Regions from separate parts of the Serratia sp. JSRIV002 genome, predicted to be linked through region 2. Evidence: riboswitches for the same ligand, from Rfam matches in the RefSeq annotation. Region 2 holds a riboswitch; the other holds the start of a gene.

Region 1 (16,410 bases), 1.6 Mb from region 2:
GCCCCATTCTTTGGGAGCCTGGTGGAACGCCAGCACGTCCGGATGTTGCGCTAGCCACAGCGGCGTTTGCTGCTTGAGGATGTGTTTACCGTGGCCGTGCATCACGCAGGCACAATGCACGTGCTCACGCTTGCAGGCGGCGATCATCGCCCCTAGCTCCTGCTTGGCCTGCATCTGCGTCAAGCCATGCAAATCCAGGAACAGATCCGGCACGTAATCTCCGCGGCGCAGTTTCTTCAACTCATAGTGGCTGTAGCCGGGACGCACATAGCGCGTTGGGCCCTCATCTTCCAACTGCGGTTGAAACTCATCGGAAAAGTAAAAGCTGGCATCCACCTGCTCTTGCAACAGGCGCTGCGGCGCGATCTGTTTGGTTTTCATTTTCGGTTTTGGGTGGACGATGGTGTCCTGCGGCAGCTTCTTTGCTCCCGCTACCGACTCTCTAAAGAGCAATAATTCATCTTTGCTCAGAGGGGGCTTATTCTTCATTATTCGCTCGTCGCCTATCATTTATCGCGCTAGTTTACCTGCTCGAAGGTTTCTGTCGACGCAAAACTGGCACTGAATGCCAACCAGAATGCTGCTACGCTGCTATTGCTGCTGATTTGTCGCAGGCTTCATGGCAAACTACGGGGCTAAATCATGAATCATCGTGCCTGCCGGAGGGCAAATTGGACAAAATTTTCGTCGAAGAAGCAGTGAATGAGCTGCACACCATTCAGGATATGCTGCGCTGGGCCGTAAGCCGTTTCAACGCCGCCAATATCTACTATGGCCACGGAACCGATAACCCGTGGGACGAAGCCGTGCAATTGGTCTTGCCCAGCCTGTTCCTGCCGTTGGATATTCCTGAAGATATGCGCACTGCGCGTTTAACCTCCAGCGAGCGTCACCGCATCGTTGAGCGAGTGATCCGCCGTGTCAACGAGCGCATCCCGGTTGCTTACCTGACCAATAAAGCCTGGTTCTGCGATCTGGAGTTCTATGTCGATGAGCGCGTGCTGGTACCGCGTTCACCGATTGGTGAGCTGATCAACGATCGCTTCAGCGCGCTGATCCCACATCCGCCACGCCATATCCTGGATATGTGTACCGGCAGTGGCTGTATCGCTATCGCCTGCGGCTATGCCTTCCCGGAAGCGGAAGTGGACGCGGTAGATATCTCCACCGACGTGCTGGCCGTGACCGAGCGAAATATTCAGGCGCACGGCGTGGAACACCAGGTGATCCCGATCCGCTCCGATCTGTTCCGTGACGTCCCCGCGATCCAATACGATCTGATCGTCACCAACCCGCCGTATGTCGATGCGGAAGATATGTCTGACCTGCCGCAAGAGTTCCGCTTTGAGCCGGAACTGGGCCTGGCCGCAGGCAGCGACGGCCTGAAGCTGGTGCGCCGCATTCTGGCCTGTGCGCCAGACTTCCTGAGCGATGACGGCGTGCTGATTTGTGAAGTGGGCAACAGCATGGTACATCTGATGGAACAATATCCGGATATTCCGTTCACCTGGCTGGAGTTTGATAACGGCGGGGACGGCGTATTCATGCTGACCAAACAGCAGCTGATTGACTGCAAAGAGCATTTCAGCCTCTACCGCAGCTAACCAACAACCTGGGCTCACCATAGTGCGGGCCTGTATGCCCCGTTTGCACGCGAACGGGATGACAACCAACGGTAAGGAGCCGTGATGGCAGGGAACAGTATTGGGCAGTTTTTCCGCGTCACCACATTTGGTGAATCTCACGGTGTGGCGCTGGGATGTATCGTAGACGGTGTGCCGCCCGGCATTCCGCTGACAGAAGCTGATTTGCAGCACGATCTCGATCGCCGCCGCCCCGGCACTTCGCGCTATACCACCCAGCGCCGCGAGCCGGATCAGGTGCGTATCCTCTCCGGGGTATTTGAAGGCGTCACTACCGGCACCAGCATTGGCCTGATGATAGAAAACACCGATCAGCGCTCGCAAGACTACGGCGCGATCAAAGATGTGTTCCGCCCTGGTCATGCTGATTACACTTACGAACAGAAATACGGCGTGCGTGATTATCGCGGCGGTGGCCGTTCTTCGGCGCGTGAAACCGCGATGCGCGTTGCCGCCGGTGCTATCGCCAAAAAATATCTGGCGCAGAAGTTTGGCGTACAGGTGCGCGGCTATCTGGCGCAGATTGGCGATGTGAGTTGCGAGCTGAAAGATTGGGATCAGGTTGAACAGAACCCGTTCTTCTGCCCGGATCCGGACAAGCTGGAAGCCCTGGACGAACTGATGCGCGCGCTGAAAAAAGAGGGCGACTCCATCGGTGCCAAAGTGACCGTAGTGGCGGAAAACGTCCCGGTAGGGTTGGGCGAACCGGTGTTCGATCGTCTGGATGCCGACTTGGCGCATGCGCTGATGAGCATCAATGCGGTTAAAGGTGTAGAAATCGGCGACGGTTTTGCCGTAGTCACCAAACGTGGCAGTGAAAACCGCGATGAAATCACCCCTGAAGGTTTCCAGAGCAACCACGCTGGCGGCATTCTTGGTGGTATCAGCAGCGGCCAGCCAGTGATTGCCCATCTGGCGCTGAAGCCGACCTCCAGCATCATGGTGCCGGGCCGTACGATCAACCGTCAGGGTGAAGCGGTGGAAATGGTCACCCGTGGCCGCCACGATCCGTGCGTCGGGATCCGTGCGGTGCCGATCGCCGAAGCGATGATGGCGATCGTGCTGATGGATCATCTGCTGCGCCAGCGTGCGCAAAACGGTGATGTGATTTCCGACGTACCACGCTGGTAAGGGACTACGATGAAAAAATGGCTGCTGGGTTTCGCTGCGTTGATCGCTTCCAGCTCTGCCTTGGCGTTAACGCCGTGGCAAAAGATTGATCACCCGGTCAGTGGCACTGCGCAGGCCGTTGGCGGTTTCGCCAATGGCTGTATCATCGGGGCGCACCCGTTGCCACTGAATTCACCGGATTATCAGGTGATGCGTACCGACCAACGGCGCTATTTTGGCCATCCTGACCTGCTGGCGTTTATTCAACGCCTGAGCAGCCAGGCCAACCAGAAAGCACTGGGCACGGTGTTGATCGGGGATATGGCCATGCCGGCCGGTGGGCGCTTCAGCAGCGGCCACGCCAGCCACCAATCCGGTTTGGACGTGGACATCTGGTTGCAGCTGCCGCGCCAACGCTGGAGCGCTCAGCAACTGTTGAAACCGCAGCCGATCGATCTGGTCTCTGGCGACGGTAAGCAGGTAGTGGATCGCCAGTGGCAGCCGCAGATCGAATCCTTGATCAAGATGGCGGCGCAGGACAGCGAAGTGACGCGGATCTTCGTTAACCCGGCGATCAAACAGCGTCTGTGCCAGGATGCCGGTGCCGATCGCGGTTGGTTGCATAAGGTGCGCCCTTGGTTTGGGCATCGTGCGCATATGCACGTACGCTTGCGTTGCCCGGCGGGGAGCCTGGAGTGTCTGGATCAGGATGCGCCGCCGGTGGGGGATGGCTGTGGTGCCGAGTTGGCCAGTTGGTTCAAACCGCATCAGCCGAATGCCAATCCGGTCAAGAAGGAGCCGCCGCCGCTGCCGCCAACCTGTCAGGCGCTGCTGGATAGCCACTTCGCCAACCGCTGATAGCCTGCTAAAAACGCCTCGAATGGGGCGTTTATTTTTTGAGTTTTAAGGCGTAGTGTGTGCGCAAATAATAAGTGCGCAAATAAAAAAGTAGGCAGACGACTTATGGATGGGCTGGTGTTAGGTCCCGAATTGCTCGGGATACTGTTTTTGGTAGCAATGTTCGCCGGGTTTATCGATTCGATCGCCGGTGGTGGTGGGCTGTTGACCGTACCGGCTCTGCTGGCCGTTGGCGTTCCTCCCACGCAGGCGCTGGCGACCAATAAATTGCAGTCGGTGGGGGGATCGTTTTCCGCCAGCCTGTACTTTGTCCGCCGTCGCGCTGTCGATCTTAATACCCAGAAGCTGACCATCTTCCTGACGTTGGTGGGGTCGGTGATCGGGGCGATCCTGGTGCAGCATATGCGTGCCGATATACTGCGCCAGATGCTGCCGCTGTTGGTGATCGGTATCGGTGTCTATTTCTTGCTGACGCCACGGCTGGGGGAAAACGATCGTCAGCGTCGGCTGGGGGCGTTACCCTTTGGCCTGGTAGCTGGGGGCTGTGTAGGGTTCTACGACGGTTTCTTCGGGCCAGGAGCCGGTTCGTTCTATGCCTTGGCCTATGTGACGCTGTGCGGTTTTAACCTGGCTAAGGCAACTGCCCACGCCAAGGTGCTGAACTTCACCTCCAATCTGGCCAGCCTGGTGCTGTTTATTATTGGCGGCCAAGTGATCTGGAGCATTGGTCTGGTGATGTTGGTTGGGCAGGTGTTCGGAGCCCGTCTTGGGGCGCACATGGTGCTGACCAAGGGCCAGAAGCTGATCCGGCCGATGATCGTGATAGTGTCTCTGATCATGAGCTGCAAATTGCTGTACGACAATCACGGGGCGGAAATCCAGCAATGGTTGGCGTTGCATTTTTAACATTTCAAAGGGGCGGCAAGCCGAGAGATATCGGCTATAATGGCCTCCTTAATTTTGTGGTTATTTGAGTTTTTTTATGCCAAACACACACCAGTATCCGCAACTGATTGAAATCTTTAATCAGTGTTTTAGCGATGAGTTCAATACCCGCCTGGTTAAAGGCGACGATGAGCCTATCTATCTGCCTGCCGATGATGAGCTGCCTTATAACCGCATCGTCTTTGCACACGGCTACTATGCCAGCGGCATGCATGAAATTTCCCATTGGTGCATCGCCGGGGCCGAACGCCGCAAGCTGGTGGACTTCGGTTACTGGTATTGCCCGGATGGGCGCGATGCCCAGACGCAAAGTGAATTCGAAGCGGTCGAGATTAATCCGCAGGCGCTGGAGTGGATGTTCTGCGTGGCGGCGGGTTTCCCGTTCAACGTCAGCTGCGACAATCTCAGTGGAGACTGCGAGCCGGATCGCATTGGTTTCCAGCGTAAAGTCCGTACCCGGGTGCTGGAATTGCTGGAGCGGGGAATACCCACACGACCTGCGCGCTTTATTCAGGCGCTGCAATCGTTTTACAATACGCCTCCGCTGGCGGCCGAGCATTTTCCCTACCCGGAAGATCTCTGAGGCCAGAGTCTGTTTGTTAACGAGGAAATTTGATGATCGCAGAATTTGAAGCGCGCATTCTGGCGCTGATTGATGACATGGTAGAGCACGCCAGCGATGATGAACTGTTTGCCGGTGGCTACCTGCGCGGTCATCTGACTTTGGCGGTGGCGGAATCGGAAGAACATGCCGAACACAGCGCCGAACAGCTCAAGGTGCGGGTGCAGAGCAGCCTGGACAAGGCCATCAAGGCCGGGGAACTTTCCCCACCGGATCAGGTACTGGTGCTGGGCATGTGGGAAAACCTGTATCAAACAGCGTTGCCGACAGAGTAATTGCTCTAAAGGGGACGGCATCACGCTGGCCCCTCAAGTGAACTATACCTCTCGTCCTTTCAGTAGCTTCCTGACCCACATGCGGTTTGGGTTCAACGCTGCCAACATCTCGCTATCCCCCGGTAAGGGCTCGCCAAACAGCTGAGCCGCTAAAATTTCTGCGGCCAACGGCGCCGAGCACAGGCCGCGTGAGCCCAAGGCTCCGATCATAAACAATCCCGGATACATTGGCGCATCGGCAATTGCTTCGCCGCGCTGGCGTTGCTGCTGTAAATCGCCATACAGCGCCAGAGTGGCTTGATAGTCCGGTACGGCACCTACCATCGGCATGTGGTCTCGCGTAGCGCTGCGCACGCCACAGCGGGCCTGCTGGCCACTGATATCCACCTCTTGCGGCCAATCCTGTTCTGGCAGACAGCGCAGCAGGCGATCGCGGTTCTCTTCCTGCTCTGCCTGGCTATATTCAGTGCCTGATTCACCACGCTGGTAGCTGGCGCCAATGCAGTGCTGCTGGTTGCCAGGATTCACCGGCGTCAGGTAACCGTCGTAACAAAGCACCTGCTTTAATTCACTTAAGATTGGCGTAGTCGGAATATGTGAAACCTGGCCGCGCACCGCATAGGCCGGTAGAGCGGCGCCAGGTTCCAGTGTGGTGAGTTGGTGCCCGTTCGCCAGGATCACCGTCGCATGTTGGTGAGTTTTTCCCTTAGCAAAATGCAACTGCCAACCTTCATCATGGCGGTTCAAATCGGAAAGCGTATGCAGATAGTGGCAAACCAATCCCTGCCGTTCGGCCAGGGCAATCGCGGCACGCGTCAGGTCGGCAGGGCACAGCCATCCCCCGAGCGAATAGTGGATGGCACCAAACCCCGTATCGACCCCACACAGTGTGCTAAGCGTAGCGCGATCGGCCGGATGTGCCAGAGTGTGCGGCCAGGCAACGGCCAGGATCTTGGCGATCTTCCCCGCGCTCTTCTCGTCATAGGCCAATTGGCTGACGCCACACCACTGGTGATCGAATTCAACCTGCTGTTGCAGCAAGGCGTCATACTGGCGGCGGGCAAAGGGGAAGGCGGCGCAGAAGAAGTTTTCCAACGCATCGCCCCGGCCATTCAGTAACGGGTACAGCGCCCCCTGGCGATTGCCGGATGCGCCCTCTGCGGGCTGTGCATCGGCGCAATACAGGGTCACCCTGGCCCCACGGCGCAATAAGGCCAACGAGGTGAGCGCACTGGCTACGCCGCCGCCAATAATGGCGACATCGTCGGTATTCTCCGCTGCCGGGCGCAGGAACCACGGGCTTGGATTGACGCTTGCCGGGGTGCCGGCAGGTAGCTGACCGGTGAGCATCTCGCGTTTCTGGCCAAAGCCTTTGCATTTGGTAACCTCAAACCCGGCCTGCTGCAATCCACGGCGGACAAACCCTGCGGCAGTGAAGGTGGCAAAACTGCCGCCTGGGCGAGCAAAACGCGCCATGGTGGCAAACAGCGGTTCGCTCCACATATCGGGGTTTTTGGACGGCGCAAAGCCATCGAGGAACCAGGCGTCAATTTGATCGTTCATGCTGGCATCAAAGTGCGGCAACAGGGTATTGACGTCACCGAACCATAAATCGAGCGTGATCTGCCCTTCGGCAAGCAGCAGGCGGTGGCACCCTGGCAGCGGCAAAGGCCACTGGGCGCGAAGCTCATCGGCAAAGGGAGCCAGTTCTGGCCATTGGGCATGGGCTGCCGCCAGATCCTCCAACTGCAACGGGTATTTCTCAAAGCTGATAAAATGCAGACGCTGCAAACTCGCCGCCGGTGTCTCCTGGCGGAAACGGGCAAAGGCCTGCCACAGAGTCAGAAAATTCAGCCCGGTACCGAAGCCGGTTTCAGCCACAATAAACAGTGAGCGAGGGTGATCGCTGAAGCGTTGTGGCAAGCGGTTGCCCCCCAGAAAGACGTAGCGGGTTTCCTCCAGCCCATCCTGGTTGGAAAAATAGACGTCATCAAACTGTTTCGAAACAGGTGTACCTTGTTCATTCCAGCTTAACGCTGCGGTTTGGATGGGGGCATTGCTCACGGTAGGTTGCTCGTAACTCAAGGGATAGCGCGATTTTAACGGGGGTAGCCCCGAGGTGCAAACTGGGTAAAGATAATGCAAAATTATTCTGATCGGACTTGTTCGGCGTACATCTGTACGCTAAAGTGCGTTGCAAAATCCCGAATGTAAATTGTGGAAGAGGTACTTGAATGAAACGTGCAGTGATTACTGGCCTGGGAATCGTCTCCAGCATTGGTAACAACCAGCAGGAGGTCCTGGCAAGTCTGCAGGAAGGCCGCTCTGGGATCACCTTCTCCCAGGAGCTGAAAGATTCCGGCATGCGTAGTCACGTATGGGGTGATGTCAAACTCGACACTACCGGTCTGATTGACCGTAAAGTGATGCGCTTTATGAGCGACGCGTCGGTTTACGCTTATCTCTCCATGGAACAAGCGATTCAAGATTCCGGCCTGGCAGCCGATCAGGTGTCCAACGATCGCACCGGTCTGGTGGTCGGTTCCGGCGGTGGTTCTCCACGTAACCAGGTTGCGGGTTCTGACGGCATGCGCGCCAAAGGCCTGCGTGGCGTTGGTCCCTACATGGTGACCAAGGCGATGGCATCAGGCGTTTCTGCCTGCCTGGCTACCCCATTCAAAATTCGTGGCGTGAACTACTCCATCAGCTCTGCCTGCGCAACGTCAGCACACTGTATCGGCCACGCCGTTGAGCTGATCCAACTGGGTAAACAAGACGTCGTCTTTGCTGGCGGTGGTGAAGAGCTGTGCTGGGAAATGGCCTGCGAATTCGACGCTATGGGCGCGCTGTCTACCAGCTACAACGACACGCCAGAAAAAGCTTCCCGTACCTATGACGCAGCGCGTGACGGTTTCGTTATCGCTGGCGGCGGCGGCATGGTAGTGGTTGAGGAGTTGGAGCACGCTCTGGCTCGCGGCGCACATATCTATGCGGAAATCATCGGTTACGGTGCCACTTCAGACGGTGCCGACATGGTGGCTCCATCGGGCGAAGGCGCGGTGCGTTGCATGAAGATGGCAATGCAGGGCGTAGACACACCAATCGATTACATGAACGTACACGGCACCTCCACGCCGGTCGGCGACGTGAAAGAGCTGGGTGCGATCCGCGAAGTCTTTGGCGATAACACTCCGGCCATCTCTTCAACCAAAGCCATGACCGGCCACTCACTGGGTGCTGCGGGCGTGCAGGAAGCGATTTATAGCCTGCTGATGGTCGAGCACGGTTTCATTGCGCCAAGCATCAACATCGATAACCTCGATGAGAAGGCGGCAGGGATGAACATCGTGACCGAGCCAACCAAGCGTGAGCTGACCACGGTCATGTCCAACAGCTTCGGTTTCGGCGGCACCAACGCTACGCTGGTAATGCGTAAACTGCAGAAGTAAGCCTAAGGCGTTCTATTATCAATCGGGCACCGTAATAGGTGCCCGTTTTTTTATGCGTTTTTAACGCGATACCTTATATCAGTGAAAATTAAGATTTCTCAGATCAAAAAACTGACAGCAGATAACTTAAACGGCGAGCGTTTTTTCGTTTAATTTAGCCGTGGCCTGACAGGATAATAAATTAACCCGGTTAATTTTTGTCCCAAAAAATAAATAATACCTCAACGAAATTACCATTTCTCCTATACGAATAATCAAACCAGTCATAATGCCCACGCTTTATCTAGCTTTACGATCTCGTTATGGCGAGGCTCCTATACGAACACAAGTTACCGCTCTAATGGCATCGAGAGAGGCCACCAAGGGTAAAACAAGCATTAGCCGAATCAAGGCATTGCTAAGGTAACTTCCCCCTGGGGATACGTTGTATAGTGCTAAACCCAAGACGTGGGGATCGGCTTTCGCTGTCCTGTCTTGTCGCCTCTATGAGACTCCATCTTTCAATCGGGAGTATCTAGAATGTCACATGTTGTATTGCAAGACCTTTATCAAAACGCCAACTTTGAAGACGACGCCATCGCGCGTTATATGAACAAGAAAGTCTCTGTTCTGCATCAAGATCTTTACGTTGGCGAAGCCAGGAAAATATTCGTTAACCAACTTTCCAACGACGATATTCCCGCACAAATCTTTATTGAAGACGGCACCAAACTGGTGGGCGTTCTTTCTGTTAAACGTTTATTGCAGGAAGAACATAATGGCGAGCGTATCAAGGATATGATGGAAACCACCTTCTTCCATGTAAAGCCCACGGACGAACGTGAACATATCGCCAAACTGGTGGACAATAATAATTTAGATATTGTGGCGGTGGTCGATAATGGCCGTTTGGTAGGGTGCTTAACCGAGCGCGAAATCGCGCAGATTATCGAGGATGAAAACACCGAGGATGCCCATTTGCAAGGGGCAAGCCTGCCGCTTGATAAGCCTTACCTTGAAATGAGCTCCTTCGAGCTGTGGAAAAAACGTAGCGTATGGCTGCTATTGCTGTTCGTCGCCGAGGCTTATACCAGCACGGTTATTCAGCATTTTGAAGAGTCATTGGAAGCGGCGATTGCCCTGGCCTTCTTTATCCCGCTATTGGTGGGTACAGGTGGTAACAGCGGTACGCAAATCACCTCCACCATTGTGCGAGCGATGGCTTTGGGAGAGGTTCGCATGCGCGATTTGGGGCGCGTACTGAGCAAGGAAATGACGACTTCGGTCATGATAGCGTTAACGCTGGCCTGTGCTGGTGCGTTCCGTGGCTGGATGATGGGTATCGGCTATGAGATTACGCTCATTGTGAGCCTGACCCTGGTTTGTATCACGCTCTGGGCCGCGATTGTCTCTTCCGTGATCCCAATGGCACTGAAACGCTTCGGTGTGGATCCTGCCGTAGTCTCCGCCCCGTTTATCACTACGCTGATAGACGGCACCGGCTTGATCATCTACTTCAAAATAGCCCAGTGGACCTTGGGACTAAATTAATCATGGAAACCGGCGAAAGCCGGTTTTTGCTATGATTAACGGGATTTTTTAAGCAGCGTAGTTGACTGAAATCAAAGCATTTCCAGTTTACAGGATCGTTCCGAGGCGGCTTTGTCAGCGGGTGTAAATTCCGTTCCTGTGACGGTTTTCTGCCGATATACTCAGCACGGTTTCTTACTCTGGAATTTTTGCATGTCGGCTTTGGCGTCCATCTCAATATCTATGCACCGGTTGCGCTTCGCCAAGAAGCGGGCTGCAGCATGGCTATTGGCCGTCTGCTGGCTACTGCTCAATAGCCAACTGGCGATCGCCAGCCATCACTGCAACCTGCAACTCACCACCGTTGCGCCAGCCGCGCAGCATACGATGCATATGCAGGCCGCCGATGCGCTAGCCAATGAGATGATGCAGGCCGAAGGGCCGCTGTGTGAAAAGCACTGCGTCCCAGATTCGGCACAGCAAGACCACGGTAGCCTTGCCCTGGCGGCAGTAATACCTGCCAACAGTGAGCTGTTGGTTGCCGATCCTCAGCCCCAGGCGCAGTTCTCCCGCCTCGATTGGCAAACCCCTCCGATAGCAGGCCCGCCGGCAGAGATCGTCTTCTGCCGCTTCCGTGAATAGCCAAACCAACCGCTTTGCCGTCCAGCACGGTGACCTGAGTTGTTTTTGTCTATTCTATGGAGCTATCGTTATGCGTAATCTGATCACTGCCGTTTTCATCTCTCTGATGTTCTCTTCATTCGTCTCCGCTGCGGAGATGCAACATCACCAACATGCCAGCCAAGACGTCGCCGTCTATCACTCTAAAGGGACCGTTAAGGCCTGGGGTGAGCAGAAAGTATCGCTCGCCCACCCAGCCATCCCTGCCTTGAACTGGCCGCCGATGACCATGAATTTCCTTCAGCCACAGCCGCCATTGCCTGCTTTGGCTGCCGGGACTGCGGTGGAGTTCAGCTTCCGTCAGGTTGACGGCGGCTATCAGCTGACCGCCATCCGCGCCAGCCAAGACTAACGGGGGCACCATGTCCAGACTACTTTCTCACCCCTTGCGGGTGGGCTGGCTGCTGCTCGCCTGTTGGACGGCGAGTGCGCAGGCAACCGGCCTGACGTTGGAGCAATCGCTGGCGGCGGCCGAGCGCTATTCCGCCGAGCTCTCGGCCAACCAGCATCAGGTGAATGCGTTGCAAAACATGGCGGATTCGGCGATGGAGCTACCCGATCCCAAGCTGAAATTCGGCATTGAAAACGTGCCGGTACAAGGTGGTAACGCCCGGCGTTTGACCCGTGAAGGGATGACCATGGAGCGGGTTGGCATCATGCAGGATTACGTCAGCAGTACCAAGCGCCAGCGTAAGGCGGATACCCTGCGTGCCGAGGCCAGTAAAACCGAGGCCAACAGTGCGACAATCCGTGCCCGCTTGCAGCAGCAGACGGCACAGGCCTGGTTGGAACTGGCGTTGAGCCAGCAGACGCTGAAAGATGCCACGGCTTTGCTCAAAGAAAGTGAAAAGCAAATCGCCGCCCAACATGCCGGAGTGGCCAGTGGCAGTTCGCCCGCCGCTAACGTCATCGATGCTCGCTTGACGCTGTTGGCGATGCAGGACCGGCTTAGCGAGGCGCAGCGTGACGTCACCATCGCCCAGGCGCGCTTGACCCAGTTGACCGGGCAGCAGGTTGAGGGGATCGGTGGGCCGTTGCCACGTTTCGAGCGCCTGCCCGCCGAGAGCAATCTGTTGCGACAAGCGATCAAACAGCACCCTGAAGTTGTGCAGGCCAGCCGTGAGGCCGATGTGGCCAAGGCGCGATCGGCGCAGTCCGAGGTGGCCGCCATTCCTGACGTGGGCATAGAAGTATCGTATGGCAAACGGGCCGATGGCTATGAGGATATGGCGGGCGTGATGTTTACCGTCGATCTGCCGCTGTTCCGCTCCCAGCGGCAGGATAAGGACTATGCCGCCGACGTTTCCCGTTCGATGGAGGCCAACGATCAGTTGACGTTATTGATCCGCGACCATCAGGCCCAGCTAGATACTCTGTTGGCGCAGTATCAGGCTGCACAGGCGCAATGGCAGCGTCAACAGCAGCAAGCGATCCCACTGCAACAACAGCGCGTGGCACTGCAACTGGCGCAATACCGCAGTGGCAAAAGCGATCTCTCCTCGGTGTTGGAAGCGCGCCGGGCCTTGCTCGATAGTCGTCTGAGCGCCGGTAAGGCTGCGCGTGAATTGGCGCAGCTGTGGGCAGCCATCCGTTATCTCACCGTGCAGGAGGCAATGTAATGAAAATGCGTTTTAGCCTGACGCTGTTAGCCGCCTTATTGGGCGGTGCTATGGGCGGTTACTGGTTGGCCGGGGAAAGAACTGCGGCGCAACCTGCTAGCGGCGGTGCCGAACGGCAGGTGCTGTATTGGTACGATCCGATGGTGCCAGGCCAGCGTTTTGATAAGCCGGGCAAATCGCCGTTTATGGATATGGAACTGGTGCCACGCTATGTCGATGAGCAGCAGGATGACGGTGGTGTCACCATCAGCGCCCGCCAACAGCAGAATCTGGGTGTGCGTACAACGGCTGCACAACTGCGTGAACTGAATTTGCAGCTTGATGCCTATGGCAGCGTTGCCACCGATGAACGTGGCGTGCAGGTTATTGCCGCACGTGCCAACGGTCTGATAGACAAACTCTATGTGCGTGCCAGCCAGCAACAGGTAAAGAAAGGGCAAGCGTTGGCACAGCTATGGATCCCGGACTGGAGTGCTGCACAGCAGGAATACCTGGCGATCCGCAAACTGGGCGATAGCGCACTGACCTCTGCCGCCCGCCAGCGCCTGGCATTGCAGTTTATGCCTGAAGCCATCATTCGCCAGGTTGAACGCAGCGGCCAACCCCAGACCCGCATTACCATTACCGCCCCGGAGAGTGGGTTTATCAACAAGCTGGACGCACGGGAAGGGATGCAGGTTACCGCAACGCAGGGCCTGTTTGAGTTGGCCAGTCTCGATCCGGTGTGGATGGTGATTGATTATCCGCAGGCGCAGGCCGGGCTGTTGCAGGTTGGCGATGCGGTGGCAGCCAGCTCCGCCAGTTGGCCGGGTGAACGCTTCACCGGGGAGGTCAGCGAGCTGCTGCCTAACGTCGATCTGCTAACCCGCACCTTTAAAGCGCGTATCGTGCTGAAAAATCCTCAACAGCGCCTGAAGCCGGGCATGTATTTGCAGGTGCAACTGGCGCAAAACGCCGGGGCCAAGCCGGTGCTGGCTATCCCGCAGGAGGCGCTGATCGGCAGTGGCGATCGCAACCGGGTGCTGGTGGCGGAAGGTAACGGCCATTTTGCTCCGGTTGATGTTATCGCCGGCCTGGCACAGGACGGCTGGGTAGAAATCAAACAGGGTCTGCAAGCCGGGCAACAGGTGGTGACTTCAGGCCAGTTCCTGATTGATTCCGAAGCCAGCATGCGCAGCGCCTTGCCGCAGATGGCCACGCAGGAGGGGGGAAAACAGTATCAGACGCTGGGCGTAGTCGAGGCGGTGGATAATGATACCGTCACGCTGTCGCACGATCCGGTCGCAGAGTTGCAATGGCCCGCGATGACCATGGATTTTACCTTGCCAGCGGGTGGCTTACCCGCCGGGATTGGCATCGGCAGCAAGGTGATGTTCCATTTTAGCGTGGATGAAAACGGCTCGCACATCAGCCAAATCATGCCGCAAGGAGGCCACCAATGATCGCCTCCGTGATCCGCTGGTCGATACGCAATCGCCTGTTGGTATTGCTGGCTTCGATATTGCTGGCCGGGTGGGGCGTATGGGCGTTGCAGAAGGCGCCGCTGGATGCGCTGCCCGATCTCTCTGACGTGCAGGTGATCGTCCGGGCGACCTATCCGGGCAAGGCGCCGCAGGTAATAGAAGATCAGGTGACCTACCCGCTGACCACCACCATGCTAACGGTGCCGGGAGCCAGCACGGTGCGGGGCTTCTCCATGTTCGGCGATGCCTATGTCTACATTCTGTTTGCAGACGGTACCGATCCTTACTGGGCGCGTTCGCGGGTGTTGGAGTCACTCAGCCAGGTCCAGTCCTCTCTGCCGCCACAGGTTAAAGTGGCGCTGGGCCCGGATGCAACCGGCGTTGGCTGGGTCTATGAGTATGCGCTGGTCGATCGTACTGGTAAACACAGCCTGGCGGATTTACGCGCCTTGCAGGACTGGACGCTCAAGTTTGAGCTGAAAACCGTGCCTAACGTGGCGGAAGTGGCCAGCGTTGGCGGCATGGTGCGGCAATATCAGGTGATATTAAATCCGCAAAGTATGCGGGCGCTGAACATTACCCATCAGCAGGTGGTGAGCGCCATTCAGGATGCCAACCAGGAAGGCGGCGGTGCGCTGCTGGAAATGGGGGAGGCTGAGTATATGGTGCGTACCTCCGGCTATCTGAAAAAACTCGCCGACTTTAATAACGTGGTGATCACTGCGCGCGACGGTGTGCCGATCCTGCTGTCGCAGGTGGCAGAGCTACGTGAGGGGCCGGAAATCCGCCGTGGCGTGGCGGAGCTCAACGGTGAAGGTGAAGTGGCTGGCGGCATTGTGGTAATGCGCTACGGTAAGAATGCGCTGGAAACCATTAATGCGCTGAAGGCCAAGCTGCAACAGCTTCAGCACACCCTGCCGCCGGGCGTGGAGATCGTGCCGGTTTATGACCGATCGCAACTGATCGAGCACGCGATTGATACGCTGTCATTCAAGCTGTTGGAAGAGTTCCTGGTGGTTGCGGTGGTGTGCGCCTTGTTCCTGTCCCACTTCCGCTCGGCGCTGGTGGCGATGGTGACTCTGCCGCTGGGGATCCTGGGTGCCTTTGTGGTGATGCACTATCAAGGGGTTAACGCCAACATCATGTCGTTGGGAGGGATCGCCATTGCCATCGGCGCGATGGTGGATGCGGCGATCGTGATGATCGAAAACATGCACAAGGTGCTGGAGCAGTGGCGGCAACGTCATCCCGGCCAGCAGCCCACCTCAAAAGATTACTGGCACATCTCAGAGCAGGCGGCGGTTGAGGTTGGCCCTGCGCTGTTCTGTAGTCTGTTGATCATCACCCTGTCGTTTATCCCGGTGTTTTCGCTACAGGCACAGGAAGGGCGGATGTTTGCGCCGCTGGCGTTCACCAAGACCTATGCGATGGCGGTATCGGCGGGGTTGGGCATCACGCTGGTACCGGTGCTGATGGGCTATTTTATCCGGGGCCGTATTCCGGACGAACATGCCAATCCGATCAATCGTTGGTTGATCCGCATGTATCAGCCGTTGCTGGCGGCGGTGCTGGCACGGCCTAAAACCACCCTGGGGATTTCCGCTCTGCTGTTGGTGCTGACCTTATTCCCACTCAGCCGTCTGGGCAGCGAGTTTATGCCACCGTTGGACGAAGGGGATCTGCTGTATATGCCTTCGACGCTGCCGGGGATCTCGGCCCGCGAGGCGGCATGGCTTCTGCAACTGACCGACCGCTTGATCAAAACCGTGCCGGAAGTGGACACGGTCTTTGGCAAGGCCGGGCGGGCGGAGACGGCAACCGATCCGGCCCCGTTGACCATGCTGGAAACCACCATTCGCTTTAAGCCCCGCGACCAGTGGCGGCCTGGCATGACGATGGACAAACTGGTGGCCGAACTGGACAGCGTGGTCAAGGTGCCCGGCATTGCCAACGTCTGGGTGCCGCCGATCCGTAACCGTCTGGATATGCTGGCGACCGGCATCAAAAGCCCGGTAGGCATCAAGGTCAACGGCAGCAATATTGCCGATATCGAGCTGGCGGCCAGCCAGATTGAGCAGGTGGTGAAGCAGGTTCCGGGTGTGACTTCCGCGCTGGCGGAGCGCCTGGCCGGAGGGCGCTATGTGGATATCGATATCGATCGTCAGCGTGCAGCGCGTTACGGTGTTTCGGTGAAAGAGCTGCAATCAGTGGTTGCCACGTTGGTGGGAGGGGAAAA
Region 2 (16,410 bases):
CCCAGGTAACCAGGTGCTGCCGTTCGGCGATCTGGCAACCATCGGCTTCTTTGTGGCCCTCGCCGTCGCGGTACATCAGGGCAACCTGTTCCGCACGCTGATCTCGGGCTTTATCATCATGAGCATCACGCTGTGGATCGCGACCCAAACCATCGGGCTACATACCCAACTGGCGGCCAATGCCGGTGCCCTGAAAGCGGGCGGAGTGGTGGCCTCCATGGACCAAGGCGGCTCACCGATCACCTACCTGCTGATCCAACTGCTCACCTGGCAAAACGTGGTGGGTCTGGTGGTTATCGGCGTCATTTACGCCATTGGGGTGTTCCTCACCTGGCGCCGTGCCCGTCAATTTGCCCAGGCTGAAGCCACCGCCAAGCAACAGGCCGCCCAAAGCCTCAACGCTATGTCCTGATCCTTCGGGGGAGCTTATCTCCCCCCTCTCTATTTCTACGGAGTTCAAGTTATGCAATCAGTCGTGATCCACACGGAGGGAGAAGTGCGCGTTGAAGAACGCCCCGCCCCTGCTATTGAGGCCGCCGATGAGGTGTTGGTTCGGGTGGCTTATTCCGGGCTATGCGGTTCGGATATCCCCCGCATATTCGCCAAGGGAGCGCATTTCTACCCGATTACCCTGGGGCATGAGTTCAGTGGCCGGGTCGTGGCCTGTGGCGATCGGGTTACCGATCTGCAACAGCATGATGCCGTGGCCTGCGTTCCTTTGTTGCCATGCTTTAACTGCCCGGAGTGCCAGCGCCATTACTATTCGCTGTGCAAGCATTACCAGTTCGTCGGTTCACGCAGCCATGGCGGCAACGCCGAGTTTATCGTGGTCAAACGCGCCAATCTGGTGAAATTGCCTGCCAACGTCAGCTTATTGCAGGGGGCGTTTATTGAGCCTATCACCGTCGGCCTGCATGCCATTCAGTTGGCTGGGGGTTGTCAGGGCAAAGAGGTGATCATCATTGGTGCTGGTACCATTGGCCAATTGGCGATCCAGTGCGCCAGAGCAATGGGCGCACGCAGCGTCACGGCGATCGATATCAATGACGACCGGCTCAAGCTGGCACGCCAGATCGGCGCAGAAAACGCGTTTAACAGCGCAGAACTCAGTCCCGCCCAGATAGCCGAACGCTTGCAGGAAAGGCGTTTTGATCAGTTGATCCTGGAAACCGCCGGCACGCCACAAACGGTTGGCCTGGCGCTGGATATCGCCGGGCCGCGGGCACAAATCGCGCTGGTGGGGACTCTCCATAAGGATCTGCACCTGTCTTACAGCACCTTTAGCCAGATCTTGCGCAAGGAGCTAACGCTGCTGGGCAGTTGGATGAACTATTCGGCCCCGTGGCCAGGGGAAGAGTGGCAGCAGGCCATGAAGCTGTTCCAATCGGCAGATTTGGCTCTGGAGCCATTGATTGCCAGCATCGATCGCCCGCAGCAATACGCCGCCAGCGTTGCGGCCCTGGCCGGTATGCCGATGCAGGGAAAAATCATGCTTAAGCTCGGCGAAGAGTGATATTTAGCCAATGGCTGCCCTGGTGCAGCCATTATTTTGCCTCAAATCCCATCTCCTTGATCTTTATGCTCCCCTTTCATATCCCTTTCGCATAAAATAAAAGCAAAACATTTCGATAGGTCAGGATGATGAACTCTTTTGAAAGACGAAACAAAATTGTCGACTTGGTTCAGCAGAACGGCAGCATCTTGGTCAGCGATCTTTCGAATTCCTTCGGAATTTCTGAAGTTACCATCCGCGCTGACCTGCGCCTGCTGGAAGAAAAAGGCCTGCTGATCCGCTTCCACGGCGGTGCCGCCAGGCCGGGCAGCCAGTTGGAGCAGGAGGCCGAGGCGCCGAAAACCACCGGTGAGGTCATCCTGGAGGAACGCTACCAGCTGGCCAAAGACCCGAAAAAACGCATTGCCTTAAAGGCAGCAGCGATGGTCAACCCCGGCGATACGGTGATCCTCGACAGCGGCAGCACCACCATGCTGATCGCCGAAGAGCTGGTGAAGATGGGCAATATCACAGTGATCACCAATAACCTGCCTGCCGCCTTTGCGCTCTCCGACAATAAAGACATCACGCTGGTGCTGTGTGGTGGCACGCTGCGCCATAAGACGCGCTCCATGCACGGTTCCATCGCGGAGCTCTCCCTACAGGGTATTGCCGGTGACGTGATGTTCGTCGGGGCCGACGGGTTGGACGCCACCAACGGCATTACCACCTTTAATGAAGGCTACTCTATCAGCGGCGTGATGGCTCAGGCAGCCAAGCGCGTAGTCGCGGTGGTCGACTCTACCAAGTTCGGCCGCCGGGGTTTCAACCTGGTGCTGTCGATGAGCCAGATCGACATGATCATTACCGATACTGGCATCAGCAGTGCCGATCGCCAAGCGCTCGATCGGGCAAAACCCGAACTGGTTATCGTGTAAAATCGACCGGGCAGAGGATCAAGCCTCTGCCTATTACAGCCATCGACGCAATCTTTGCGACAACCCCCAGTCAGGCGTTAAACTCTTACCCTTCTCGAATCACACAACTCATGGAAAACCCAGATGACGAAACATTACGATTATCTAGCAATTGGCGGCGGCAGCGGCGGTATCGCATCGATCAACCGGGCAGCCATGTATGGCCAGAAATGCGCACTGATTGAAGCCAAAGAGCTTGGCGGCACCTGCGTTAACGTGGGTTGTGTCCCGAAAAAAGTCATGTGGCATGCGGCGCAAATCGCCGAGGCCATTCACCAGTACGGCCCGGATTACGGCTTCGATACCACCGTTAACGCCTTCGACTGGAAACGCCTGATCGCCAACCGCACCGCCTACATCGATCGTATTCATACTTCCTACGACAACGTGCTGGGTAAAAACAAAGTTGACGTGATCAAAGGTTTTGCCCGCTTTATTGACGCACATACCGTAGAAGTCAACGGCGAGAAAATCACCGCCGACCATATTTTGATCGCTACCGGTGGCCGCCCGAGCCATCCGTCGATCCCTGGTGCCGAATACGGCATCGACTCCGACGGCTTCTTCGAGCTGGATGCCATGCCAAAACGCGTGGCAGTGGTGGGTGCTGGCTACATCGCGGTAGAGATTGCCGGTGTGATGAACGCGCTGGGAGCGGAAACGCATCTGTTCGTGCGTAAACACGCCCCGCTGCGTACCTTCGATCCGATGATTGTAGAAACCCTGGTTGAGGTGATGAACACCGAAGGGCCAACCCTGCACACCGAATCCATTCCAAAATCCATCGTCAAGAATGCCGACGGTAGCCTGACGCTGGCGTTGGAAAACGGCAAAGAGTTCACCGTGGACAGCCTGGTCTGGGCCATCGGCCGCGAACCAGCGACCGACAATCTGAACCTGGCGGTCACCGGCGTGAAAACCAATGCCAAAGGTTACATCGAGGTCGACAAATTCCAGAACACCAACGTGAAAGGCATCTACGCGGTAGGTGACAACACCGGTGCGGTTGAGCTGACCCCGGTTGCCGTTGCCGCTGGCCGTCGACTGTCCGAGCGCCTGTTCAACAACAAGCCAGACGAGCATCTGGATTACAGCAACATCGCCACCGTGGTGTTCAGCCATCCGCCGATCGGCACCATCGGCCTGACCGAACCGCAGGCGAAAGAGCAGTTTGGTGAGGACAAAGTGAAGGTCTATAAATCGTCCTTTACCGCCATGTACAGCGCTGTGACTCAGCATCGCCAACCATGCCGTATGAAGCTGGTGTGTGTGGGCGAAGAAGAGAAGATTGTTGGTCTGCACGGGATTGGCTTCGGCATGGATGAAATCCTGCAGGGCTTCGCCGTGGCAATCAAGATGGGAGCGACCAAGAAAGACTTTGACAACACCGTGGCGATCCACCCAACCGCTGCGGAAGAATTCGTGACCATGCGGTAAATGGTGCATTCCTTACTGTAAAACCGACTGTAAAAGGTCGGTTTTTGCTTTTATTCAGCTTATAAATGCTGATTAAGGCAATTGAATATCCCCACCATAATGTTTATATCACTGCAAAATTAGCATTCATTAAGATAAATCGTTCTTTTAAATATAACTTCTTAAATATAACCTCAACGAGATGCCGATTTTCGAGCACAATCGCTCCCAACGCGCCTATAATCACCGCGTAGTTATATGCAGTATCTCGTTTGGCGAGGCTCCTATACAAACACAGGTTACTGATCTGACGACATCGAGAGATGCCCAAGGTTAAGACAGGCTTTATCGGATTAAGGTTCAGCCCAAGGTAACTTCTGAAATTTTTCAGATACGTTGTATAGTGCTAAAACCTGGACGCGGAGATAGGCTTTCTGCACTCCCCCTCTTTGGTTTACTCCCCTATGCGATGCACTGTTGAAGTTTAAACAGCAATAGGGTCAATCACTTCCAGACTCCTCAGCGATGACCGCTACCACGCCAGCAGCACAGGCGGATCAGCCATTGCTAACGCTTTGAACGCTGACTTTTTCACCGCCGCTGGCACCAGGACGGTGAATGAAGCCAGAGACTACGTTACACACTTACTTTTAACCACAGAGGTCGTTATCGATTACAGTTAACCGAGGATAAGATTATGGGAAATATGATGTTTTTTATGGGATTTTTGTTTTTCATCAGCTCATTGGGGCTGATCGCAGCCTATCTGAGCACCAAATGGGATGACTAATGAACGAAAAAGATCCGCCTAGCATCATCCTCCCCGTAGCCTCATCAATCATTGCGGGGAGGATGAATAACCGCAATAAACGGACGGTATTTACCGCGCGTGATAATGATGATAATTTTTATTCTTGGGTTGCTGTACGCTATTTTTATGATCTCGGTAGGTATTAATGAGATTTATTTGTATTCCACCGGTCAAACTGCCTTTCTTTCCTGTTTATTGCTGACAGCGACCGCAAGCTTGCTGCTCGTCGCTTTTGTCTGGCAATGTTCCGTAAAAACTAAACGCTGATTTTTTTTAATTCAACTATGAGCTGTGCTATGCAAAATAAAAAACAGGCCGTCGCCAGAAACTCGATGATTATCAGCGGATTGTTGGCGTTAGGTAAATTTATCACAGGTATATTTACCGGCAGTATTGGCCTGATCTCCGAAGGCATTCATTCATTTACCGATTTTATAGCCACCAGCATCACCTGGTGGGCGGTGAGCGTCAGCGATAAACCTGCTGATGATGACCATCACTTCGGTCATGGCAAGGTTGAGAATCTGGCCGCACTGTTTGAGGTACTGCTCCTGTTGGCGGCTGGCGGTTGGATCATCTTTGAAGCAGTAAGCAGCCTGATAGGTGAGGCCAACCAGATTGTAGCTGCACCGGTAGTGATTGCGGTACTGCTGGTGTCCATTGTGGTTGATTTCTTCCGTGTCCGAGCCTTGAACCGCGTGGCCAAAGCCACCAACAGCGCGGCTCTGGAAGCCGATGCTTTGCATTTCTTCTCCGATATGTTGTCTTCTGGTGTGGTGCTGTTGGGCATGGTTTTTGTGCTTTTTGGTTTTGCCCGTGCAGATGCGCTGGCAGCACTGATCGTCGCCTGCTTTATCCTGACTGCCGCATTGAAGCTGGGGAAACGCTCCTTTGATTCCCTGATTGATACTGCACCTGCTGGCACGCGGGAAGATATCGCTGCCATACTTAATGACTTCCCCGCGGTGCTGTCTACGGAGAATATTCGTCTGCGCAGTGGTGGAGCCACGCTGTTTATCGAGGTGAGCGTTGGGGTATGCCGTACGCTACCGCTTGAGCGGATCAAGGAATTGAAGCTGGCGATTACCGCCAAACTTGCGCAGCAATACGCCAACTCGGAAGTGAGGGTGATTGCCATCCCTCAAGCCAGAAGTGATGAAGATCTGGCAACCCGTATTCGCATGCTGGCCGCCAACCATGGGGCCGTGGTACAGAGCCTTTCGCTACAACAATTGGCAGACCGTGTGGCGATCGGGATGGATCTGCTGGTTCCGGCCAATGCCAGCGTAGAGCAGGCGCATGATATTGCCAGCGAGGTGGAGGAGGCTCTACGCCAGACCTTGGGCGAAAATACCGAGATTGAAACCCACCTGGAGCCCCAGATGCTGGATTGGCTAACTAGCCAGGATGTGGAACACGGCGAACTGGCAAGGATTGAACAAGCATTGACGGTTTCGGCGCAAAACAGCGGATTGGTGCAAGACATCCATGATATCCGTGCGCGAGAAACGCCACAGGGCGTGATTGTGAATTTTCACTGTCGGGCCCTTCCAGCCTTGTCGATTTCTGCGGTGCACGATGCGGTGGACCATATTGAACGGCAATTAAGAATACAATTCCCGATGGTATCGCGGGTGGTGGGGCATGTTGAACCGCTGTGATCCCTCACAGCGGAATAGGGAGTGGGCACAGTCAGCATCGAAGTAGAAATTGCCGGCGTGATGTGCCCCAAAAAACCAAGCCTCCCGATGCTGAGCTGCCAGCATCAGGGGGTTAAGAAGGTTTAAATAGCCATGGAATATTCGCTTACATTTACTGGTAAACAAACGTCACCCCAATGATTGACTGAACGTTTCCTGCGGTCAACGGCCCACTGGTACGTGCATAGCTCGCCGTTAACCCAAGCTCCACTGACGATTCTCCAACGTTACCCAGTGATACATTACTGTTCGCAGGGATAACCTTGCCGTTGCCCGTTATCTGTATGCCAACCCCTTGTGCGGCAGAGGCTGAAGCCGTATTGCGGAAAACGGTGTTGCCGGCATCCTCAGTCGTTCCTGAAAGGTAGTAGCTCAACTGTTGATTTTTCAAACAATTCACAGAAATGGGCACAGGAGTACTAGCAGGATAATCAGGTAATGAGACCGTAACATTACGTGCTGAAACATCGCAGGTTCCTGTAGGAATGACGACACTGTTATTAGCTATTAGATTCCATGTGTACGTTTCGAGTGTTACAGGGCCGTTATTATCAGGGCCTCTATCCATCATATGCACATACAAAACAGCAAAATTGCTCCCGGCTGGTATCACAACTCCTCTGGCAGATGAGTCAGGCGTAATAATAAGCTTAGCGGAGAGTGGTGTATAATTATAGTTAGAAGAAAAATATGAGAAAGTTTCGGTACCTAACGGCAATGAATACTTAGTTCTAACGAATTCTAAATAACCAGCATATTTAGATAGTTCCCCCGTGAAGCCTGAGTTGCGTGCAAAATAAAAAAAAACGGGGCTCCCGTTCCCACCATTAATTTTGTAGCGATCTTTACAACTGATAGAGTTGGAAAGGTTTACTACCATGTTTTCCCCAGCAGAAATACTCGGCCTAATATCAACATAGACATTCACGACGCTCTCGTCTTTATCACTTATAGTCTGACCAGTCAAATCTATACACGTAGTTGCCAAACTATTAAAAGAGCATCCCATCAATAATATTATTAATATGATTTTTTCCATAAAAACACTCATCAATCAGGCATAGGTATAGGTAATGCTAATTACCGCTTGAATAGTTCCCTGGGTAGCCGCACCGTTTACAGACAGTGCTCTGACTTTGAGTGGGAAACTTGCCGACTTGGTAGCATCGACGACCGATACTGCCTTTTTAATGCCATTATTCAGCTTGGTTCCTTTATCGTCCTGCAGTTCGATCTGAATATTACCCGCGGTCCCCATATTTTTATAATAACCGGTCGCATCAGCCGTCCCGCTAAATGTCGCTGTCACCTGTGACGTTCCGATGGGGCAACCCGTCAGGCTTAGGGTAACGGGTTTCCACTCCGATGCGGCACCCGCGGAGATCATATCCGAACTGTATATGTCACCTAGTGCAACAGAAGCTTTGGAGGTTGAAACGGTACAAGGGCCGGCTACCACTTTACCGCTAACCGTGATAGTCACGTCAGCAGCCTGTAATGGGCTGGCGAGGCTCAGTAGCCCGGACAATAGCAGAGGGTACACATTCCTATTTTTCATATTCATATCAGTTTCCTGTCACTGAAATTCAAGCGTAAAGGTTGCCGTTGCATTGACATGCCCGACGGTGACCGGCATCCGGGTAGCCATCAAACGGGCATAAAAATTAAGTACGTTGGTTTGTCCTGGTGTCAGCGTCGTCCATGATATTGATGACGATGTGGCATTGAGCGACAACATCGTCTGCTGGCTATTCAGAATTTGTACGCCTATTCCCGCAGCAGCAGCCGCACCACTGTCGAGCTTTAACAGACTTGTGTTGTCATTATCCGCAGTACCGGTAAAACTGACTTTTACCGCCGTTACCGAGCTTCCGCACGGGGAAAGCACGATACGGAATGGTACTGGTGATGTCGTCGCGCCTACTGTGTGAAATTGTTTAGCGACGTTATGCCTCAGATCGACAGTAAAATCTTTCGATTCACCTGCCACTGCGCAGGTGTTATTCAGGATGTTTCCGTAAAGAGAAATGGAGTTATCGGTGGCAACGGCCGAGCATATGTAACAAGCCAATAGCGCACTAAACAGGTTAAGTTTCATCAACGACACACCACCGTCAGTTGATTCAGCACTTTGTTCAGGCTATCTTTCGGCTGGCGATAATCAGCCACACAACTGTTGTCCTGTCCATGGCCCCATTTTGCCTGAACCTTGCCCACTAGCGGCATACCGCTCATATAAACCTGACCGTTCTCGTCGACGATATTGCCGCCCTGGTTGGTTTCGGATGTTACAAGGGCACCGAATGGCACTGGCTTGCCGTTGTATATCAACGTCATCAGAATTTTTATCCCGACTCTGACGTTGAAATCAGCGCGCACTACCGCGCCGTGGGTAGGTACAACACTGACCACCGGATCATCAAGCTCGACGTTATTGGCCAGAGTATTGGTATTCAGCGCTATCCGGTTTTCGCGATAGTCGGTGGCATAAGGCAGTACGGCGTAACCGCGCCAGTCCGTGCGAACACCGGTCTGGTTTTCAACTTTGATGCCACCCGCGCCAGGCGCTTTCACCAGCACCACCGTATCGTTCAGCGGCTGGCTCAAGGTGACGCCATTGTCATGAAGCAGTGCACCACCGCTGACGCCGTAGTACAGCTGCTTAAAACCGTCGCTGCGGCTGTAGCCAATATTGGTGTTAGCGTAACCGCCACGGTAGTTCAGCGCCGCATAGCCCGTACCGTTACTACGGCTATCGCCTCCGCTGGCGTAACCGGTCTGCACGCTGTAACCCAGGTTGTTATCCTCCAGCAGCGTACCGTAGAGGCCGGCAAAGTTGTTCATCCGACCGTTCAGATCATGGGACATGCTGTAACTTGCACTGGCACTGTTCCATACTGACTGGCTGTTGGAGCGCTGCCAGTAGCTGAAGGGGATGTTGACGTTGAAAGCCAACATCTGGTTGCGGCCTGTCTGCCAGGCGCTTCTGGTCAGACTGTAACTCAGCGTCCAGTTGATGTTGTCCACTGCGGCATTCAGTCCCATTTGCAGCTGTTCGTCAGCCTTGCCGGTCCCCCAGTAGGTCTGGCGACTGCCGCTCAGATAGAAGGTGGCTGCCCCCCCCAACTGCTGGGTCAAACTGGCCTGTAATGTACCGCGTTTGTTCCAGGCGAGATTGTAGTAATCAGTGAATTTGGGTTGCACCTGTATAACCCCATCCTGGGTATCTATACTGTAGCCCTCCATTCGCCGGTAAGTGGTGTCTGCAAAGCTGTAGTAACCCCGTGTCGAGTGCCGATAGCCCACTAACTGGATATTTGTACCGGTCTCATTAAACGACTTGTTGTAGAGGAAACGTAGCGACTGCCCCTGATACTCGCTGTCGTCGGGTAGCATGGCGTTTGCCTGCGTGATATCCAGCGAGAAGGCACCGAAATCGCCGATATTCTTGCCGAACCCAAAGTTAAACGCACGATAGCGATCCGCCAGTAAGGTGCCACCGTACAGCGTCCAGCCTGCCGGCATACCGTGCATCAGCGTACTCTGGATGAATTTGGGTTTCTCCTGCTGGCTGCTGCCGCTACGATATTCACCCGCCGCTACGCTGTAGCGGATCTGGCCGCTGCGCAGCAACATCGGCACAGAGGAATAAGGCACGCTGAATACCTGGCTGGTACCGTCAGATTCTTTTATGGTGACCTGCAGATCGCCACCGTTGCCTGCCGCATAAAGATCGTTGATGGTGAACGGCCCAGGTGGCACCGTAATGTTATAAGTCTCATAACCATTTTGCGTGATCGACACCTGTGCCGTACTACGGGCAATACCATGAATAACCGGCGCAAAGCCCCTCTGGCTTTCTGGCAGCATATTGTCATCGGAGACCAACTGCGCACCACGGAAGTTAATGCCGCCAAGAATGTCGCTGCTGGTATAGCTGTCACCCACCGTCAGACGTGAGCGTAGTAAGGTAATACCGCGCTCTATCCAGGTATTGATGTGTTGCCACTGATTTTTACTGTCGGATGAACCACCTCTGCTGTAGCTCCAAATGGTATTGTCGCGCAACCGCCAGGAGCCCATGTTCAATCCACTTTGCAGGTTCAGATAAGCATTATTTCTGCCATCACCAATATTATTACCGGTAAAGTTGTAGTTCAGCAGGCCGGCAGTAATCCCTTCATCCCAGAGCTCAGGCGGAATATAACCACGCACACGGTTACCCATAAAGGCCTGTGGTACGGTCAGATAAAGACGTTGCTGGCCGACGTCGAAACGGCTTGTGGCCCCCTCGATCATATCGGTCAAGGGGACACAGGCGTCTGGCGCGAACGTATCCATACCACTGACTACGGAGGTATTGACGCCCATGCCAACGAGCTGGCTGCCGGTCAGGCACGGAACCAGACCGAGGCCGTTTTCACCCGCACTAAAGGCAACATCACGAGTGGTCATAAAGTCGTCGTTAAGATAGATATCTACTCGATAAGTATCAGGCGGCACTTCCTGACCATTTTCAAACCCGGAAAGATCTGCCACAGCAGCAGGATCGTCCGCCAGAAAACGGGGATTAAAGTAAAGCTCGGCTGGTATTGTATATGTCGGTATCGTCGCCAATAAGGCGATAAAAAAACGCCCCGAATACTGGCTGAAGTGCATATTGAACCGTGAGCCTAAATGGCCTGTTCCATGTTTTAGCTGCGACATAGTCCCTCCGGTCTGAAATTGGCCGGCTGTCAGTTCTTTCTTTATACCCAGGGAACAAACCGCTGGGATCTTCCCTGTTGGTTATTGCTGTGCGCCCGTCATTTTTGGAGTCAATGCGCCATAGTCATTAATCGTCTGGTAGGTGATTTCGCCGCCAGTGTTGGCAGGAAGCGTCACCGAAGCTTTACCCATCGGTGGTACCAGCGCATTTTCCAGCACCTGGTTCCCAGCCTTCAGCTCCGTGACCGTCAGGTAATAGGGAGTAGGGTTGTGAAGCGTCAGCGTTGAGCCACTCCGGCTGAATGTCAGTTTTTCCGCTGCCAACTCCGGCGGCAGGCTCAGTTTCCCTGGGCGATAATAGAGCTTGATACGGCTGATGATTGCCAATTGCAGCGTGTTTTCACTCAGCTTCGATTTATCCATCGATGGGATCGCTTTAACGTTTACCCAAAACAGGCTTTCCCGATCCTGCGGTAGCTGATTATTAGTGGCATCGATAATGCGCAGGGTGTTCTCTTTTTTACCCTGCATGGCAAACAGCGGGGGGGTGATGACAAAGCGACCGTCTTTGCCACCTTCAGCATTTTCCACCCATGATTGAATAAGGTAGGTGCTGTCCTGCTCATTATTGGTGACCGCCAGCGCAACCTGTTTCTGGCCTGCCGGATAGATAACCCGGGTGGTCCCCAGCGCTACACCCGCTTCGCTACGCACGGAAAAGCCGGTGGCGGCAATTATCAAACATCCCACGAATAAGCAGCGCGTTATCTCCAGTATTTTTCTCACATATTTCCCTTTTTATTCGTTGTTATTTTCTATTTCTTATTGGTAGTTCAGGGAGAACCAATACTGGCGGCTCCCTTGGGTAAGGTGATGCTCAAGCAATTACCTAAAACAGATAGCAGAATACCGATTTCACTTTCTGCATCGTTATCATCCCAGTTTTATTGTGTATAACGGGCCATCCTGGCCCTGAATGCCTCCTTGCCTGGCAAATGGATTACTCGTATTGCACCTTAAAGGAGGCATCAGCACTGACAGTACCGGCCGTTGCCGCACCAGTAGCGTAGAAACGAGCCTGGAAAGGAACAGCCGTACTGCCATCATTCAGAGCCATCGCAGTGCTGAAAGTTGAGCCGTCCAATACCAGCGGAGAACCCGTTTTATCAAGGATCTGTACACCGATATTCTTTGCCCCACCGGAAGTTGAACTCTGCGTTGCAAGTACGGTAGTGTTAGTGCTGTCAACCGCTGTACCGGAGAAAGCAATAGAAGCTTTAGTCGAAACAGCAGTATCGCAATCGTTAAGCTGAATATTGAAGCCAACAGCCGGACTGGTGTCGCCCGCTTTAGCCAGTTTTGCGGAACGCACCTGGCCTAACTGAACGGTCTGATCGATAGAGCCCGCGTCTACAGCACAAGCTGCGTTAATTACTTCCCCTTTAAAATAAACCTTACCTCCATTCACAATGCTCTTCGTCGCACCAGCTTCCGCAGCCAATACGGATGTAGAGTTCAAGGCCAGGATTGACAGTGCAATGGCGCCCAGTTTATTAATTTTCATGTGTATTCCTTTAAACATATGAGTGAGTAACCTTATTTAAACTAAGGTAGTGTGGTGCATATCCATATAACTATACGGAATTCTTGAAAATACCATTTCAAAACATCATGTACTCAGTGAGTAACGATGTTACTTACCTGAATGAATTAATGATGATTTAATGCCTTATCAGAAAGCCAGAGAAACTTAAACAAAAGCATACTTAAGTCATTAAGATTAGACAGCCCGGCTTTATATAATGCATTATTCCTTTTCCTATAAACGGTTTTTGAATTCATCAGCAGCACTTTAGAGACTCTATTAATGTCCATACCGTCATTAATCATCGAGCGCATGATACTGACCTCGTCAGCAGTAAACCGTTGCCACAAAAACATTTTTTCTCTAACGTGTCTTTTATCCGCTCTATTGGTTTTAACGTCGTTAATAAAGTTTACAACTTCAGAAACTTCCGTTTTTGAGGATAAAAAAAATACACTGCCCTTTGGATTGGGCCTGACCTTCACAGGAACGTCGATAAAACAAACTGTTAGAATATCATTCGCTAACAAAAACCCTAAAATTTTTGAGAAAAAATGAATATTTTCCATATTTACATTTACAATAAATATACTATTTTCGGATGTTTTCTTAAGTGCACTACGCATTTTTTTCTCTGATGGAAAACGTCTCGACTGAATGAATCTCCATTCCGAATGCAAAGATTTCAGGCCAGATATAAAAAAATGATCGTCACTCCATGTTATGAATCTTGTTTTCTTAGCATACATAGTTTTCTTAACCACGCAGAAATCTGGCAGGTAATTATGACATCATACATTTTTACACGGGTAGAAAGTCCCGCACCATATTAGTCATTAAATACCCAAGGTCCCTCTCAATGGCAACCACAGTATCATCGTAACACCACTTAAAATAATCAAAAAAAATCAAAAATAATCATCTGAGATTCTTATAATTTTAAGATTTTTCCTAAAGTGCATTTTGCTTAAAAAAATGCGATCATATGATAAATCAATGAACCTATAAAGTTATTAACTCTTTCTTAGATTTCTCCTAACATAATGATTTTAAAACATAAACCAACTTGGCCACAGGTAATTCAAAATGGGGTTTTCTTGCTCAACATACAACCTTAAATGAAACTTAAGTGATGATTTGATAAGGAAAAAAATGAACGACGTAGATAAAGAAGATGCAGAAATCAGCAATCGCTGCATTTACCTCATTGACCAAAAAGTATACTTCATACCCGATGAAAACCTACTCATTTCAAAAAATTATGATGAGAAGATTAAACTTTTAAGTACAGCAACAGAGTGCCTTTCTACTCTTATCTCGCGTCAGGGGCAGATAATCCCCAGAGAAGAACTAATGGACAGTGTCTGGAAAAAAAGGGGCGTTATCGCTTCTGACAATAACTTTTACCAGACGATACTCACCATCAGAAAGGCGTTTTCAACACTTGGCTTGGATGATGTTATTGCAACAAGATATAGAAGAGGTCTGGTTATAGAAAAAAAAACCTCAATTATTTTAAAGACACAGCTTTCATCAGACAGTGTAGAGACAAGAACTCTGCCGTTGGAAGGTACGATAGATGAGATGGCCTGCCAGGATACTCAGCAAGATACCATTGAGTCCCCAACCAACAATCCCCCCCAGTCAAAGAGAAGAGGTTTCTATGCTATTTTATTATTAACCCTCACCCTTGGATGCATGACAGGACTCATTTTAAATATAAATTCGGGTAGGTTCTTTGATACTTTTCACCATATGAAAAGTGGCTACCCATGTGATATTTACCTCTCCAACAATACTAACTCCGTAGAGAGCGTCACATCATTTTTAAAAAGTAAAAAATTCTCCTGCAATAAAGGAGAAAAAGTTTATTATGCCTCAAGACAGCAAATTGGTTATCGGGCCATTATCACATGTGATAGTACATTTCAGGAGGGTGGCGAATGTTCAACAGAATTTTATCTAGATTAAGCATAAGAAAACTGAAAACCCCCTTAATTATCATGGCTATTTTTGCCATCAGTTCACTATCTGTATTAGAATTGAGAAGATATTTATACACTCAGCACAATAGAATATCCTGTTATGCAACTATAAACATACACAAGAATGACAAAATACTCTCCCTTAGATTAAGATATCTTATGCAGAAAGGTAATGGCATGATTTTCCTGCAAGGTAAATTGTATGAGAACGGAAAGAGCGTTGGAATTATAAGCAGGGATATTTCGTTTAATTACATTCAAAGTGGATCTTTTTATAAGATCTACGTAGAAGATATAGTAAACCTTTCTCAGAGTACACTTTTTGACGCAAAAGTGGATACCTTCCTACCTGATATTTGGTATCAAAAAGGGATACGCAGTGGTTTTTTCATCCAACCCCAATATCCTAATGGCTATATTTTAGGCCGATATTTTTTGCCTTCTTTCTATTGCCGGAATATCGATGATTGACCCCAAGAAAAGGGGTATGTTAGCTGTGTCACGAGCACATCGTCAGGCCTGATAAACAGCTTTAAGGGGTCGTCACTATAAATGCGCCAAAAGCGTCGGTATATCCCTGATGGAGGGAGACAGTGAAACTGGCGAGAGTCTGCAGCGAACCCAGGCCGCTCAAGCGGCCTCAGACTGGTGACAAAATCCAATATGACGGCGGTTTTATGTCTGCCAATTGGAGCACAATAATCTGTATACCCATGCCGGAAGTGGGCAGGTAAGAAGTGACACCGGCCTTGACCAAATCGTGGTTCATCCACTTCAGCGACTCCTTATTGCCCTTGCAGCCGAACGAACCCCGCCCCCAGCCGTGCACATGAATATCGACAAAGCCGGGCATGATGATCCGATGACTATGGTCGATGCAGCAACCGGAAAAGTGGCTGGCGAAACCGCTTATTTTCCCTTGTTCCACCCATAGATAACCGGCCTTGATACCGTCGGGGAATACGATCCGGTTGGATTTGATAACCCCGGAGCGCGGGTCATTCCTCAGGATGCTTCCGAGAAACCTCGACCTTCAGGCCGGGGAGGAAAGGAGGCTGTTTTCAGACTAACGTGGTTTGGCATAATCACATTTTCCTCTCTAGTATGTGGATCCATGAAACGTGCATATAAGTATCGGTTTTACCCAACACCGGAACAGTCTGCGCTTTTAGCTCAGACGTTCGGCTGCGTGCGTTTCGTCTATAATTCAATCCTTCACTGGCGCACTGATGCGTACTACGAACGACAGGAAAAAATCGGCTACATACAGGCCAATGCGCGCCTTACTGCTCTCAAAAAAGAGCCTGAGTTCACCTGGCTGAATGACGTCTCCTGCGTCCCCCTCCAGCAGTCTTTGCGGCACCAACAAGCGGCATTTACTCACTTCTTTGCTGGACGGGCTGCATATCCGGCTTTCAAGAGCAAACGCCACAAGCAGACGGCAGAATTGACAACCAGCGCGTTTAAAGACCGTGAAGGCAAGTTGTACATGGCTAAAAGCAAAACGCCTCTTGATGTCCGCTGGTCACGCCCGTTGCCATCCGTGCCGTCTACCGTCACCCTTTCCAGAGATGCTACCGGTAGGTACTTCGTCTCCTGCCTTTGTGAGTTTGAACCTGTATCACTGCCGCTTAGTGCCAAAACAGTTGGCATTGATGTTGGCTTAAAAGATTTGTTCGTCACCGACTCTGGACTCAAAACCAGCAATCCCCGCCATACAGCTAAATACGCTGTACG

Evidence for each region. Region 2 has a riboswitch for magnesium ahead of mgtS (protein MgtS). Riboswitches for the same ligand answer to the same signal wherever they lie in the genome.
Region 1: another riboswitch for magnesium. It lies ahead of KGP26_RS19280 (magnesium transporter); the one in region 2 lies ahead of mgtS (protein MgtS).

What each region holds. Positions count from the first base shown of each region.
Region 1 covers NZ_CP074143.1:4,103,272-4,119,681, reverse strand. The annotation lists gene smrB (endonuclease SmrB) at 1-489, opposite strand, end outside; gene prmB (50S ribosomal protein L3 N(5)-glutamine methyltransferase) at 672-1,604, shown strand; gene aroC (chorismate synthase) at 1,689-2,774, shown strand; gene mepA (penicillin-insensitive murein endopeptidase) at 2,784-3,611, shown strand; gene KGP26_RS19305 (sulfite exporter TauE/SafE family protein) at 3,717-4,517, shown strand; gene KGP26_RS19300 (elongation factor P hydroxylase) at 4,594-5,139, shown strand; gene KGP26_RS19295 (YfcL family protein) at 5,172-5,453, shown strand; gene mnmC (bifunctional tRNA (5-methylaminomethyl-2-thiouridine)(34)-methyltransferase MnmD/FAD-dependent 5-carboxymethylaminomethyl-2-thiouridine(34) oxidoreductase MnmC) at 5,496-7,517, opposite strand; gene fabB (beta-ketoacyl-ACP synthase I) at 7,688-8,902, shown strand; M-box (ykoK) riboswitch at 9,192-9,362, shown strand; gene KGP26_RS19280 (magnesium transporter) at 9,422-10,432, shown strand; gene KGP26_RS19275 (hypothetical protein) at 10,625-11,053, shown strand; gene KGP26_RS19270 (copper-binding protein) at 11,124-11,444, shown strand; gene KGP26_RS19265 (TolC family protein) at 11,455-12,711, shown strand; gene KGP26_RS19260 (efflux RND transporter periplasmic adaptor subunit) at 12,711-14,153, shown strand; gene KGP26_RS19255 (efflux RND transporter permease subunit) at 14,150-16,410, shown strand, end outside.
Region 2 covers NZ_CP074143.1:5,738,767-5,755,176, forward strand. The annotation lists gene KGP26_RS26900 (galactitol-specific PTS transporter subunit IIC) at 1-412, shown strand, start outside; gene gatD (galactitol-1-phosphate 5-dehydrogenase) at 464-1,513, shown strand; gene KGP26_RS26910 (DeoR/GlpR family DNA-binding transcription regulator) at 1,642-2,430, shown strand; gene gorA (glutathione-disulfide reductase) at 2,554-3,906, shown strand; M-box (ykoK) riboswitch at 4,146-4,317, shown strand; gene mgtS (protein MgtS) at 4,604-4,675, shown strand; gene KGP26_RS26925 (hypothetical protein) at 4,675-4,842, shown strand; gene KGP26_RS26930 (cation-efflux pump) at 4,993-6,357, shown strand; gene KGP26_RS26935 (fimbrial protein) at 6,509-7,435, opposite strand; gene KGP26_RS26940 (fimbrial protein) at 7,451-7,954, opposite strand; gene KGP26_RS26945 (fimbrial protein) at 7,973-8,494, opposite strand; gene KGP26_RS26950 (fimbrial biogenesis usher protein) at 8,494-11,103, opposite strand; gene KGP26_RS26955 (fimbria/pilus periplasmic chaperone) at 11,185-11,889, opposite strand; gene fimA (type 1 fimbrial major subunit FimA) at 12,104-12,667, opposite strand; gene KGP26_RS26965 (hypothetical protein) at 12,814-13,314, opposite strand; gene KGP26_RS26970 (winged helix-turn-helix domain-containing protein) at 13,841-14,659, shown strand; gene KGP26_RS26975 (hypothetical protein) at 14,833-15,144, shown strand; gene KGP26_RS26980 (hypothetical protein) at 15,314-15,601, opposite strand; partial or broken gene KGP26_RS26985 (RNA-guided endonuclease InsQ/TnpB family protein) at 15,788-16,410, shown strand, end outside.